DNA from 2 places in the Pseudomonas sp. NPDC090752 genome. Region 2 is predicted to be linked to the other one. Evidence: riboswitches for the same ligand, from Rfam matches in the RefSeq annotation. Region 2 holds a riboswitch; the other holds the start of a gene.
The links. A riboswitch is a leader RNA that binds a small molecule or an ion and turns the genes downstream of it on or off. The one in region 2 is predicted to bind thiamine pyrophosphate.

Region 1 (6,038 bases), on a different contig from region 2:
CGCCAAGGAAAACACGACCCTCGCCGACCGCTTGCGGGCACTCGACTACGAAGTGACGCACACGGTGATCCGCTCGCCGATCGACGGCATGGTCCAGGCGCTGAGCATCGCCACCGTTGGCGGCATCATCCAGCCCGGGGCGAAGATCATGGAAGTCGTGCCGCTGAACGAGCCGCTGCAGGTCGATGCGATGATCCCGGTGCAAGCCATCGACAAGCTGGTCCCGGGGCTGGCCGTGGACATCGCCTTCCCGGCCTTCAACCACGCGCAGACGCCCAATATCCCCGGGCGGGTCAAGGCCCTCTCCGCCGACCGGCTGATGGACGAGGAAAGCAAACAGCCGTTCTACCTCGCGCAAGTAGACGTCACCGCCGAAGGCATGAACCTGCTTGGCAGCAACCACATCCGCCCCGGCATGCCTGCCACGGTGACCATCAAGACCGGGGAGCGCAACTTGCTCAGCTACCTGCTCAAACCCATGCTCGAACGCGTCGACAGCGCGTTCAAGGAACAATGAAATGAACCGCCGTTGTCTGTTCGTCTGCCTGTTGGGATTGGCCGCGCCGGCCAGCGCCATGGACCTCAAGCAAGCCTGGGACCTGTTGCAGTACCAGGGCCCGATCTACCAGGCCGCCGTACACGAGCAGCAAGCCGGTGCCGAAAACCGCGCCATCGGCCAGGCGGGCCTGCTGCCGCAGATCAATGGCTCGGCCTACTTCAACAAGATCAATGGCAGCCAACGCCAGAACGGTCTCGACCGCGATCTCGATTACGATTCCAAAGGGGCCAGCGTGCGGTTGCGCCAACCGTTATTCAACAAACAGAAAATGGCCGAGTATCACCAGGGCCAACAGCGCGCCGACTACAGCATCGCGGTGTTCGATGCCAAGAGCCAGGACGCCGCGGTACGCCTGGCCGACGCCTATTTCGACGTGCTCCTGGCCAGCGAAACCATCACCTTGGCCAAGTCCAAGCTGACCGCCTTCGAAGAGCAACTGGCCTCGGCCAGACGGCGCATGGAGCTGGGTGACGGCACCATCGTCGACATCGATGAGTCGGCCGCCCGGCGCGACCTGGCTGAAGCCGAAGTGATCGAGGCGCAGGACAATCTGGTCAATACCCGGCGCAAGCTTGCGGAATACATTGGTGAAACGCCGGATTCACTGACAACCCTGCAACCGGCCTTCGATACCCCGCCGCTGCTGCCAGGCAACCTGCAGGACTGGCTGGTCAGGGCTCAGGCCGACAGCCCATTGATCCATGCGCGCCGGCACAGCTACGCGCTGGCCGAAGAAGAAGTGAAACGCGCCCGCGCCGGCCACTACCCGACGCTGGACTTTGTCGCGGGGTATACCGCCGGCGAGAGCCAGTCGATCTCCGAACTCAACCAACGCAACCATTACAGTTCCATCGGCCTGGAGCTGAATATTCCGCTCTATAGCGGCGGCGGCGTCAGTGCCCTGACACGTCAGGCCTCGGCCAACAGTTCCAAGGCCCTCGACGAACTCGACGCCACGCGCCAGGAAGTGATTTCCGGCACCACCCGCGAGTACCGTGGCGTGCAGAGCGGCGCACTGCGGGTGCGGGCATTGGAAAAAGCCGTGGCCTCCAACGAGCGCTCGCTGCTGTCGACGCGCAAGGGCTTCAAGGAAGGCGGCACCAGCACCAACTCGGATGTGCTCAATGCCGAGGAACTGCTGTTCGTGGCGCGGCATGATCTGTTCGAGGCCAAGGTGCGCTACCTGATGTCACGGCTGCGCCTGGCGTCCTCGGTGGGCAGCCTGGGGGATGATGATATCGACCTGGTCAATCACTACCTGGGGCCGGAGTTGATGGTGAGTAATTAACCGCCGGAACTGATTGCGTGGCCTCTGTGGGGTAACTGACTTGCTCAGCATTCATTGAACGGCGCGATCCGTGTGGGAGCGGGCTTGCCCGCGAACACGGGCGAAGCCCGTGCCATGCAGCGAGTAACCTTCTTCGCGGGCAAGCCCGCTCCCACAGGTACCGTATTCACACCAGCTCAGGCCACGCCATCCAACCCCATCTGCCAAAAATCCGCCTCCAGCCGCGAAGCCTGGCCGAATATCGCCGCCAGCTCGACGAAGCGCTGCTCGGTCATGCTTCGCGCTGCCAGCTCATCGAGGTGTTTGCGCGCTGCTGCGGCGACGCTCTGGTAGCCTTCACCGGCGTATTCGCCTATCCATTCCCGATACGGGTGACTGCTCAGATCACCGATCCGCTCCGCCAGCGTGCGGCCAATCTCGGCATAGCCGATCACGCACGGCGCCAAGGCCACATGCAGCTCCAGCAAATCGCCCGCAGCGCCACAATCGAGCACATAGCGGGTGTAGGCGACCGTGGCCTGATGCTCCGGCGCCGCTTCGATATCGGCCTGCGTCAGCCCCCAGCGGGCGCACAAGCGCAGGTGCAGTTCGGTCTCGTCGAGGATCGCCGCCAGGCCGGCCTGGGCAGCACGGATGTCGGCTGGCAGGCGGCTCTTGTAGGCGGCCAGTGCCCAGGCGCGGGCGAACTGGATGAGGAACAGGTAGTCCTGCACCAGGTAGGTTCGGAAGGCCTCCTCGCTCAAGGTGCCCTCACCCATCTGCCGGACGAAATCGTGGTCCACATAGCTGTTCCACTGCGTTGCGGTGGCAGCCTTCAGGCGCTCGAAGATATCCATGCTCAAGCCTCCTCGTCGTAGATGGCGTCGAAGAAGTCCAGCTCCAGGGCCACGGTGCGCGCATAGAAATCGCCGCTCAAGGCGGCTTCCTGCGGCCCTACCCGGTCGAGCTCGGCCTGCAGGAAGGCGACGAACTCCGCGAACGCCGGGTTGTCGTGGAGGGTGATCCATTCGGCATGCACGAAATTGCCTGGCAGCGGTTTGGCGGCCCGGGTCGCCCAGTCCAGATACAAACCCTCGGCGACGTTCAATACCGCCAGCGCCGCTGCATACGAACGGGTGGCCGCCGCCTCGCGCATGATCGCCTTGAAGCCTGCGGTGGGCAGCGTGTCCTCAGGTTCTGTACGCTGCTCGGGGCTGACGTCCAGTGCTTCGAAGGCGCGCAGGAAATAGGTGTTTTCATCGCTGGAAATCATCCCGGCGAAGCGGCCGAAGCGTAAGCGAGCCTCGAAGGTGTCGGCAGTGGCGATCGCTGCGCCCAGCAACGTCAGGAAGCTGTCGAGAAAACGGTGGTCCTGGACTAGGTAGCGGACCATGATCGGGTCGGCCACACTGCCGTCGCAAAGCTCGGTGACGAAGCGGTGGCCGACGGCAGCCGACCAGGTCGGTTCGCTCTGGCGGCGCAAGGTTTCGGTGAAGCGTTCGCTCATGGTGCTGCCCTCCATTGGGTGACAGCGAGACCGTTGCGTTGGGGCATGGAGCGGCCTCGCAGTGAGGCCGGCAAAAAGGCAGGTCGGCAGTCCCATCCCTTCGCCGGCATGATCCGGATCAGGTTCTAAGGGTCACCGCGCTGCAATGCCAGCGGTCTCTCAGCCCGTTGCCGGACTCCCCTTGGTGGGGTGCAGGTATACAGCACCCGAGCGGCATTTGTCACGGAGCCGTTCACCAGTAATGGGGCCCCAGGGCCCGCTTCTGGGGGCCTGTCCCCATTTTTGACGCGACAATATTTAGTCCGCATCAGTTCCTTCAAGGTTTTGTTTAACAAAACATTACTTGGCACAGCCGTTGCTCCGGCCATCAAAACGAGGCAATACGCCATTGATGGCCCCAAGCCATTTCTGTGACCGAGGCATAAGGCGATGAAAACAACTGCCGTGATCCACCCCAGCCTGAACGCATTCAAACTGACCGCCGTCACCGCGCTGATGCTCAGCCTCGGCCAGCTCAGCGTGATGGCTTCTTCCCTGGATGACGTCAGCCAGCCACCGCCGACGGACCCGTCACACTATGACGATCAACCGGCCGACCCGAACCCGGCGCTACTCAACCTGTTCAACCTGCCCGAAGCGAACCAGGGCTCGCTGGAGCTCAAGGACGGGGTGTACGGGGATCGGGCCAGCAACCGCGTCGACAACGTGCTGCCACCGGCCCTGCAGACTTCACGCAACTACCCTACCAATGGCAAACCCAGCCCGCTGTTCGGCGCGCAACCCTTCACCCAGCAATTGCTGCTGTTCGAAGAATTCGGCCCGGAAAAACTCGACCCGAGCCTGCCGCCGCCAAGCTTGACCTTCCCCGTCCCGACGCTGGGCGCTTCTCCAGCGCAAGACCCGGACATCGTTGCCCGCAGCAGCCCCAACGGCAACGCCCTGGAAGCTTTCCTCAAGCAGCCCGGGCTGTTCCCATTTCCTACCCAGTATTCCAACGTGCTCGACCGCAACCCGTGGAAGGCGCAGATCGAGATGTTCCTCAACCGCAACTCGGTCGGCTCGCCAGCGGAAGGCCGGCCACCAGGAAAGGGTTGGTCGCACCAGCGCTGGAACGAGTTCTACCCCCAGGCTGCGTTCAAGACCGCCCAGGCGGGCGCACGCATCAACCAGGGGCTGCGTGACCGCAAGCAGTTGCACAACTATGCCGTGGGCGAGTTCGCCCCGGGCGGGTTGTATTACCAGACCTCCGACATCCCCACCACCCTGGGCACCACCAAGGGCATCGACACGCGCTTTCACCCGAACATGCCGCTGCAGAACCACAAGTCGTTGTGGACCTTCGATGGCACCTTCCCAGTAAAACTGCTGATGGTGCGCTACGGCCAGCCAGTGCTGATGCGCCATTACAACGCGCTGCCGATCGACCCGGCGGCCAACGGCGGTTTCGGCCTGCACACCATCTCGACCCACGAGCACAACGGCCACTCCCCGGCAGAAAGCGATGGATTCGCCAACGCCTACTTCTTCCCCGGCCAGTACTACGATTACCGCTGGCCAATCCAGCTGGCCGGCTATGACACAATCAATACCCGCGCCCAGGACCCACGCGCAGCGTTCCCCTGCTCGCCCGGCGAAACCCTGTTCGTCAACGATGCGTCGCCAGGCCTGAAGACCTGCCAGAACGGCAGCATCAAGATTCGCGGTGACTGGCGCGAAACCATGAGCACCCACTGGTTCCACGACCATATGCTCGATTTCACGGCGCAGAACGTCTACAAAGGCAACGCCGTGATGATGAACTACTACAGCGCCCTGGACCGTGGCAACGAAGCGCTGCAGGACGGCGTCAACCTGCGCTTGCCGAGCGGCAGCGGCATGCCCTGGGGCAACCGCGACTACGACGTCAACCTGGTGATCGCCGACAAGGCCTGGGATCAGAACGGCCAACTGTGGTTCAACCCGTTCAACACCGACGGCTTCCTCGGGGACCAGATACTGGTCAACTGGCAGTACCAACCCAAGCTCAAGGTGCGTGCACGCGCTTATCGCTTCCGCATTCTCAACGGCTCGGTGTCGCGCTACTTCAAGTTTGCCGTGGTGCGTGAAATTGCGGGCAACAGTGGCGAACTCAAGGGGCCAGCCGGCTCCAATCTGTCCTACGCTCGGGTGCCGTTCCACATGGTCGCCAACGACGGCAACATCATGGAGCACGCGGTGCCGTTCGATGGCACCCTGGACCTCAACGGCGACGGCGACCTGCAGGACAACAACGCCATCCTGCCGCTGCAGGGCATTGCCGAGCGCTACGACATCATCATCAACTTCGCCAAGAACGGCATCAAAGCCGGCGACAAGCTGTACTTCGTCAACTTGATGGAGCACGACACCGGCAAAGGCCCGAAACAGGCGATCTCGCTGGCCGATGTGATGTCGGAGAAGTACAAGGCGGTCATCAAGCAGACCAGCAAGGGCCCGGAATGGGACAGGGGCGACCCGGTGGTGGGCAAGTTCATGCAGTTGCTGGTGCAGCCTTATAGCGGCCAGGACGTGAGCATGGACCCGACCGCCTACGAGCCGGCCAAACCTGGCAAGGCCGAAGGCCTGAAGATGATCCCGCTGACCATCGACCGCACCGCCCAGGCCGACAAGGACAAGATCAAAGCTGCCCGCCATCGTGAGTTCATCTTCGGCCGCTCCGATGGCAC
Region 2 (6,038 bases):
CCCGCCGCCCAGGCAGTGGGCATACAACGGTTTGAGATTCGGCCCTTTGGCCATGACCATGTGCAGCGGCCGGGTCTGCATGGCCGGCTGACTCAGACCCAGGTCCTGCAGCAAACCTTCGGTGCCGGCGCCGGCGCTTAGGACGATGCGCTGGGCGCGGATTTCACGTCCGTCCACGCGTAGGCCGACCAGCGCGTCACCTTCACGCAGCGGCTCGATGCGCTCACCCGCGAGCAGCGAGTCCCCGGCCAGTTCAGCCAGGTTGGCCAGCAGGCTGGGCACGTCGATGACCAGCTCCGCCAGGCGATAGACCTTGCCCTTGAAGGCACGGTCCTGCAGTGCGGGTGGCAGCTGGTCACCTTTGACCTGGTCGACCCGGCCGCGCACCGCCTTGCTGGCGAAAAAGCTGGTGAGGTTGCCGGCCAGCGTGCCCGGTGACCACAAGTAGTGGGCATCGGAGAGCAAGCGGGTGCGCCCGAGGTCCAGTTCGCCAGTCCCGGCCAGGGCTTCGCGCCAGCGCCGCGGCATGTCGGCAATGGCTTCCGAGGCACCGGTCAGGGCGCCGTGCAGGGCGTATTTGGTACCGCCATGGATAATGCCCTGGGACTTGATGGTCTGCTCGCCACCCAGGCTGGCGCGTTCCACCAGCACTGTCGAATAACCCAGGCGGCGCAGGCGGGCGTTCAGCCACAGGCCTGCGACCCCGGCGCCGACGATCAGCACGTCAGTGGAAATGGCGGTTGGCATGGCGGTACCTCGAAGACTGGGACAGCTGGCAAGTATACAGCCCGCATCAATGCCCGGCAGTTTTCGAGAACAGCTGAATCACCACCACTCCACCGACGATCATCGCCATGCCCAGCATGGCTGGCACGTCCAGCTTCTGCCCATAGATCACCAAGGCCGCGATGCTGATCAGCACAATCCCCAGGCCCGACCAGATGGCATAGGCGATCCCTACTGGAATGCTACGCACCACCAGGGTCAGCATCCAGAACGCGATCGCGTAGCCGACCACCATCAGCAACAGGGGCAGCGGCGTGCTGAAGCCCTTGACCGCTTTCATGGAGGCGGTGGCGACGACTTCGGCACAGATGGCGATGGCGAGGTAGGTGTAGGCGTTCATTGGGGATTCTCCGGTTGCTGGTCGGGCATTCTAAGGGATTTGTGGGGGCGGGGAGGGTGGCAGGCGACCGTCTTGAAGTTTTTAGCGCCTTTGAGATCGAGCGCCGCCCGTGCGGCGCATCGCGGATGAATCCATTCCTACATCTGGTTCGGGCCAGTCCATCCTGTAAACTTCGCCGCCATGAATAGAACTCTCTATACCCTGCTGTTTCACCTGGGCCTGCCACTGGTTGCGCTGCGCCTGTACCTGCGTGCGCGCAAGGCGCCGGCTTACGGCCAGCGCATCGGCGAGCGCTTTGCCCTTAACCTGCCAGCCATGCAGCAGGGCGGCGTCTGGGTGCATGCCGTCTCAGTCGGTGAAAGCATCGCCGCCGCCCCCATGGTGCGCGCGCTGCTCAAGGCCTATCCGGACCTGCCGATCACGCTTACCTGCATGACCCCGACCGGTTCCGAGCGCATTCAGGCCCTGTTCGCCGATGAACCACGCATCCAGCATTGCTACCTGCCCTACGACCTGCCGTGGGCGGCGGGGCGTTTTCTCGATCATGTAAAGCCCAAGCTGGGCATCATCATGGAAACCGAGCTGTGGCCCAACCATATTCACCAGTGTGCCAAGCGTGGTATCCCGGTGGCCTTGGCCAACGCCCGGTTGTCAGAGCGTTCCGCCCGTGGCTATGCGCGCTTTGCCAAGCTGACCCGACCAATGCTCGCCGAGATGAGCCTGATCGCGGTGCAGACCGAGACCGAGGCGCAGCGCTTTCGCGATCTCGGCGCGCGTTCCGAGTGCGTGCAGGTGACGGGCTCGATCAAGTTCGACTTGAAAATCGACGATCAACTGCTGCCGCGCGCCCAGGCACTGCGCGAGCAGTGGGGCGCAAGTCAGCGCCCGGTGTGGATTGCCGCCAGTACCCATGAGGGCGAAGACGCGCTGATCCTGCAGGCGCATCGCCAATTGCTCCAGGCACACGGCGATGCGCTGCTGATCCTGGTGCCACGTCACCCCGAGCGGTTCGACGCAGTGCATGCCTTGTGCGCAGAACAGTTCGCCACCGTGCGCCGCTCTACCGGCAGTGCAGTGGATGGCCAGACCCGCGTGTTGCTCGGCGATACCATGGGCGAGTTGCTGTTCCTCTACGCCTTGGCCGATATCGCCTTCGTCGGCGGCAGCCTGGTCGCCACCGGTGGCCACAACCCGCTGGAACCCGCGGCGCTGGCGTTACCGGTGATCATGGGGCCACAGGTGTTCAACTTCCTTGAAATCAGCGCGATGTTGCGCGAGGCGGGGGCGTTGCAGCAGGTGGAGGATGCCGACGGGCTGGCCGAGGCGGTGCGCCGGTTGGTGGAGTTGCCGCAGGATGCGCAGCGCATGGGCGAGGCGGGCAGGGCGGTGATGCGGGCCAATCAGGGGGCTTTGCAGCGCTTGCTGGATGGGCTGGGCGCCCTTATTCGCTGAGGAATGTGGTGCGCCCTTCGCGGGGCGAGCCCGCTCCCACAGGTATTGATGCAGAACTGCAGGTCTGCGCTGAACCTGTGGGAGCGGGCTTGCCCCGCGAAGGGCGCACCGCCCATCTCAAGGCCTACGCTCGAAGTTCTTCGCCGCCGCCGCTGCCAGGTCCGGCGGGAGGAAATCCTTGTCCGGGTTGTAGTCCGCTTTCAGATACCGCTTGAGGTCCACCAGGTCCTGCGGGCTCAAGGTCCCGGCCGCTTGTTTCAGGCTGAGGTTGTCGAGGATGTAGTCATAGCGGCTGTTGTTGTAGTCGCGCACCGAGGTGTATAGCTGACGCTGGGCGTCGAGGACGTCGACGATGTTGCGGGTGCCGACCTGGTAGCCGATTTCGGTGGCTTCCAGCGCGCTCTGGTTGGAAATGATCGACTGCTTGCGCGCCTGTACCTGCTCCACATCGGTATTCACCGCGCGGTGCAAGTTGCGCGTGTTTTCCACCACCTGACGGCGCAGGCTCTCGCGTTGCTGCTCGCTCTGGCTCAGGCGTTGATAGGCCTCGCGCACTTGCGAGCTGGTCAGGCCGCCGCTGTAGATCGGAATGTTCAGCTGCAGGCCGATACTGGTCTGCTCGACGTCACCGCTGTAGCGCACGCCCAGTTGCGAGGGGTTGCTGAAGCCCAGGTTGTCGTTGTCGCCTTTCTGGTACTTGGCCACCGCATCCAGCGTCGGGGCGTGGCCGGCCTTGCGCTGGCGCAGGGTTTCTTCGGCCGCATCGACGGCGTAATTGGTCGCCAGCAGGTTGAGGTTCTGCCGGCCGGCGGTCTCGACCCAGGCCTTGGCATCGTTGGGCGTGGGCACCTGGATCGGCAGGGTATGGACCACACCCTGAATCGAAGAGTATTCGCGGTTGGTCAGGGTCACCAGCGCCTCGAAGGCATCCTGAACCTGGCGCTCGGCGATGATCCTGTTGGCGCGGGCGGTGTCATAGCTGGCCTGGGACTGCAGCACGTCGGTCTTATCCGACAAGCCCACGTCAAAACGTTCGTTGGACTGGTCGAGTTGGCGCTTGAAGGCGGCTTCCTCGGCCTTGGTCGCTGCCAGGTTGTCCTGGGCACGCAGTACCGCGAAGTAGTTCTGCGCGGTTTGCAGGATCAGGTTCTGCTCGGTGGCCGACAGCTCCAGCGCCGCTTGCTCGTTGACCGCCTCAGCGGCCTGCAGTTGGAACCAGCGGTCGGCACGGAACACCGGCTGAGCCAAGGTTGCGCTCCAGGAATTGCCGCTGCGGTTGGAGGTGATCGACGGTTCGTCGAGTTTGGTGCGGGTATTCTGCATCTCGGCACCCGCCGACAGGTTCGGCAACAGGCCTGCGCGGGCCTGGGGCACCACTTCGCGGCGAGCGCCATAATCGGCGCGTGCGGCAGCAAGATCGGCGTTGTTGTCGACCGCTTCCTGGTAGACGCTGACCAGGTCGGTTTTCACTGTTGTGGGCACATCCGCTGCCCAGACCACTCCGTTGGACGCACAAGACACGGCTATCGCCAGTGAGAGTTTGCGCAGCATAGAGGCAATCCTTGTACGAAATTATAATTTCTGAACTGTTGAGTATCGAAAGATGGGCCAGTGTAAGGCCGAGCGCGGTTGGCAACAATCGCCGTGTGCGCCTTTCATCATCGCTACCATTTACCCGCTTGGCTTTGCCGACCACTCCAGTCTAGACTGCGCATGTTCTTGTCGGGGTGCCTTGAAGCAAAGGCTGAGATCGCATAGGTGCGGATCCCGTTGAACCTGATCAGGTTAGCGCCTGCGTAGGGAACAAGATTGCTCGCCTTCCCGGGGAGCCTCTTGTGCAAGGTCCGGGAATGTCTCAGCTGCTTGCAGCTCATGGCACCTCGTCCTCGCACTGCACTCGTCTACGAGTGCGTCCGCCTCTTTCAGGTTTACCCCCGACATTCCGCCCGCTTGGAAGCCGTCTGGAGAGCCTGTGATGACCAAACAAGAAAAAACGATCAACCTCAGTGAGTCGGCGCAAGTCGATCAGCAGTCCGTGCAACCGTTCCCGCGTTCGCGCAAGGTCTATGTCGAAGGTTCGCGCCCGGACATCCGCGTGCCGATGCGCGAAATCAGCCTGCACGACACCCCCACCGATTTCGGCGGCGAAAGCAATGCCCCGGTGCTGGTGTATGACACTTCCGGCCCGTACACCGACCCGAATGTCATCATCGACGTACGCAAAGGGCTGGCCGATGTCCGTTCGGCCTGGATCGACGCGCGTGGCGACACCGAGCGCCTGGGCGGCCTGAGCTCGAACTTCGGCCAGCAGCGCCTGAACGATGCCGAGCTTGCCAAGCTGCGCTTCAACCACGTGCGTAACCCGCGCCGCGCCAAGGCCGGCGCCAACGTCTCGCAGATGCACTACGCCCGCCAGGGCATCATCACTGCCGAGATGGAATACGTCGCCATCCGCGAGAACATGAAGCTGCAGGAAGCCCGCGCCGCTGGCCTGCTCAAGCAGCAGCACGCCGGCCACAGCTTCGGCGCCAACATCCCGAAAGAGATTACCGCCGAGTTCGTGCGCGAGGAAATCGCCCGCGGTCGCGCAATCATCCCGGCCAACATCAATCACACGGAACTGGAGCCGATGATCATCGGCCGCAACTTCCTGGTGAAGATCAACGGCAATATCGGCAACAGCGCCCTGGGCTCCTCGATTGAGGAAGAAGTGGCCAAGCTGACCTGGGGCATTCGCTGGGGTTCGGATACGGTCATGGACCTGTCCACCGGCAAGCACATCCACGAAACCCGCGAGTGGATCATCCGCAACTCGCCGGTACCGATCGGCACCGTGCCGATCTACCAGGCTCTGGAAAAGGTCAACGGCGTGGCCGAGGACCTGACCTGGGAATTGTTCCGCGACACCCTGATCGAGCAGGCCGAGCAGGGCGTGGACTACTTCACCATCCATGCCGGTGTGCTGCTGCGCTATGTGCCGCTGACCGCCAAACGGGTCACCGGCATCGTCAGCCGGGGTGGCTCGATCATGGCCAAATGGTGCCTGGCGCACCACAAGGAAAACTTCCTGTACACGCATTTCGACGAGATCTGCGAAATCATGAAGGCCTACGACGTCAGCTTCTCGCTGGGTGACGGCCTGCGCCCCGGTTCGATCGCCGACGCCAACGATGCGGCGCAGTTCGGCGAACTGGAAACCCTCGGCGAGCTGACCAAGATCGCCTGGAAGCACGACGTTCAGTGCATGATCGAAGGCCCGGGCCATGTGCCGATGCAGCTGATCAAGGAGAACATGGACAAGCAGCTGGAGTGCTGCGACGAGGCGCCGTTCTACACCCTCGGCCCGCTGACCACCGACATCGCCCCCGGTTACGACCACATCACCTCGGGTATCGGCGCGGCGATGATCGGCTGGTTCGGTTGCGCCATGCTCTGCTACGTCACGCCGAAAGAGCACTTG

Region 1: another riboswitch for thiamine pyrophosphate. It lies ahead of ACZ6YA_RS10220 (TenA family protein); the one in region 2 lies ahead of thiC (phosphomethylpyrimidine synthase ThiC).

The regions. Positions count from the first base shown of each region.
Region 1 is NZ_JBVJLI010000006.1:33,482-39,519, reverse strand. Features, by position in the region: gene ACZ6YA_RS10235 (HlyD family type I secretion periplasmic adaptor subunit) at 1-517, shown strand, start outside; gene ACZ6YA_RS10230 (TolC family outer membrane protein) at 519-1,847, shown strand; gene tenA (thiaminase II) at 2,024-2,683, opposite strand; gene ACZ6YA_RS10220 (TenA family protein) at 2,686-3,333, opposite strand; TPP riboswitch at 3,412-3,525, opposite strand; gene ACZ6YA_RS10215 (Ig-like domain-containing protein) at 3,763-6,038, shown strand, end outside.
Region 2 is NZ_JBVJLI010000005.1:157,870-163,907, reverse strand. Features, by position in the region: gene ACZ6YA_RS09490 (NAD(P)/FAD-dependent oxidoreductase) at 1-747, opposite strand, end outside; gene ACZ6YA_RS09485 (DMT family transporter) at 794-1,126, opposite strand; gene waaA (lipid IV(A) 3-deoxy-D-manno-octulosonic acid transferase) at 1,307-2,578, shown strand; gene ACZ6YA_RS09475 (TolC family outer membrane protein) at 2,696-4,129, opposite strand; TPP riboswitch at 4,292-4,398, shown strand; gene thiC (phosphomethylpyrimidine synthase ThiC) at 4,554-6,038, shown strand, end outside.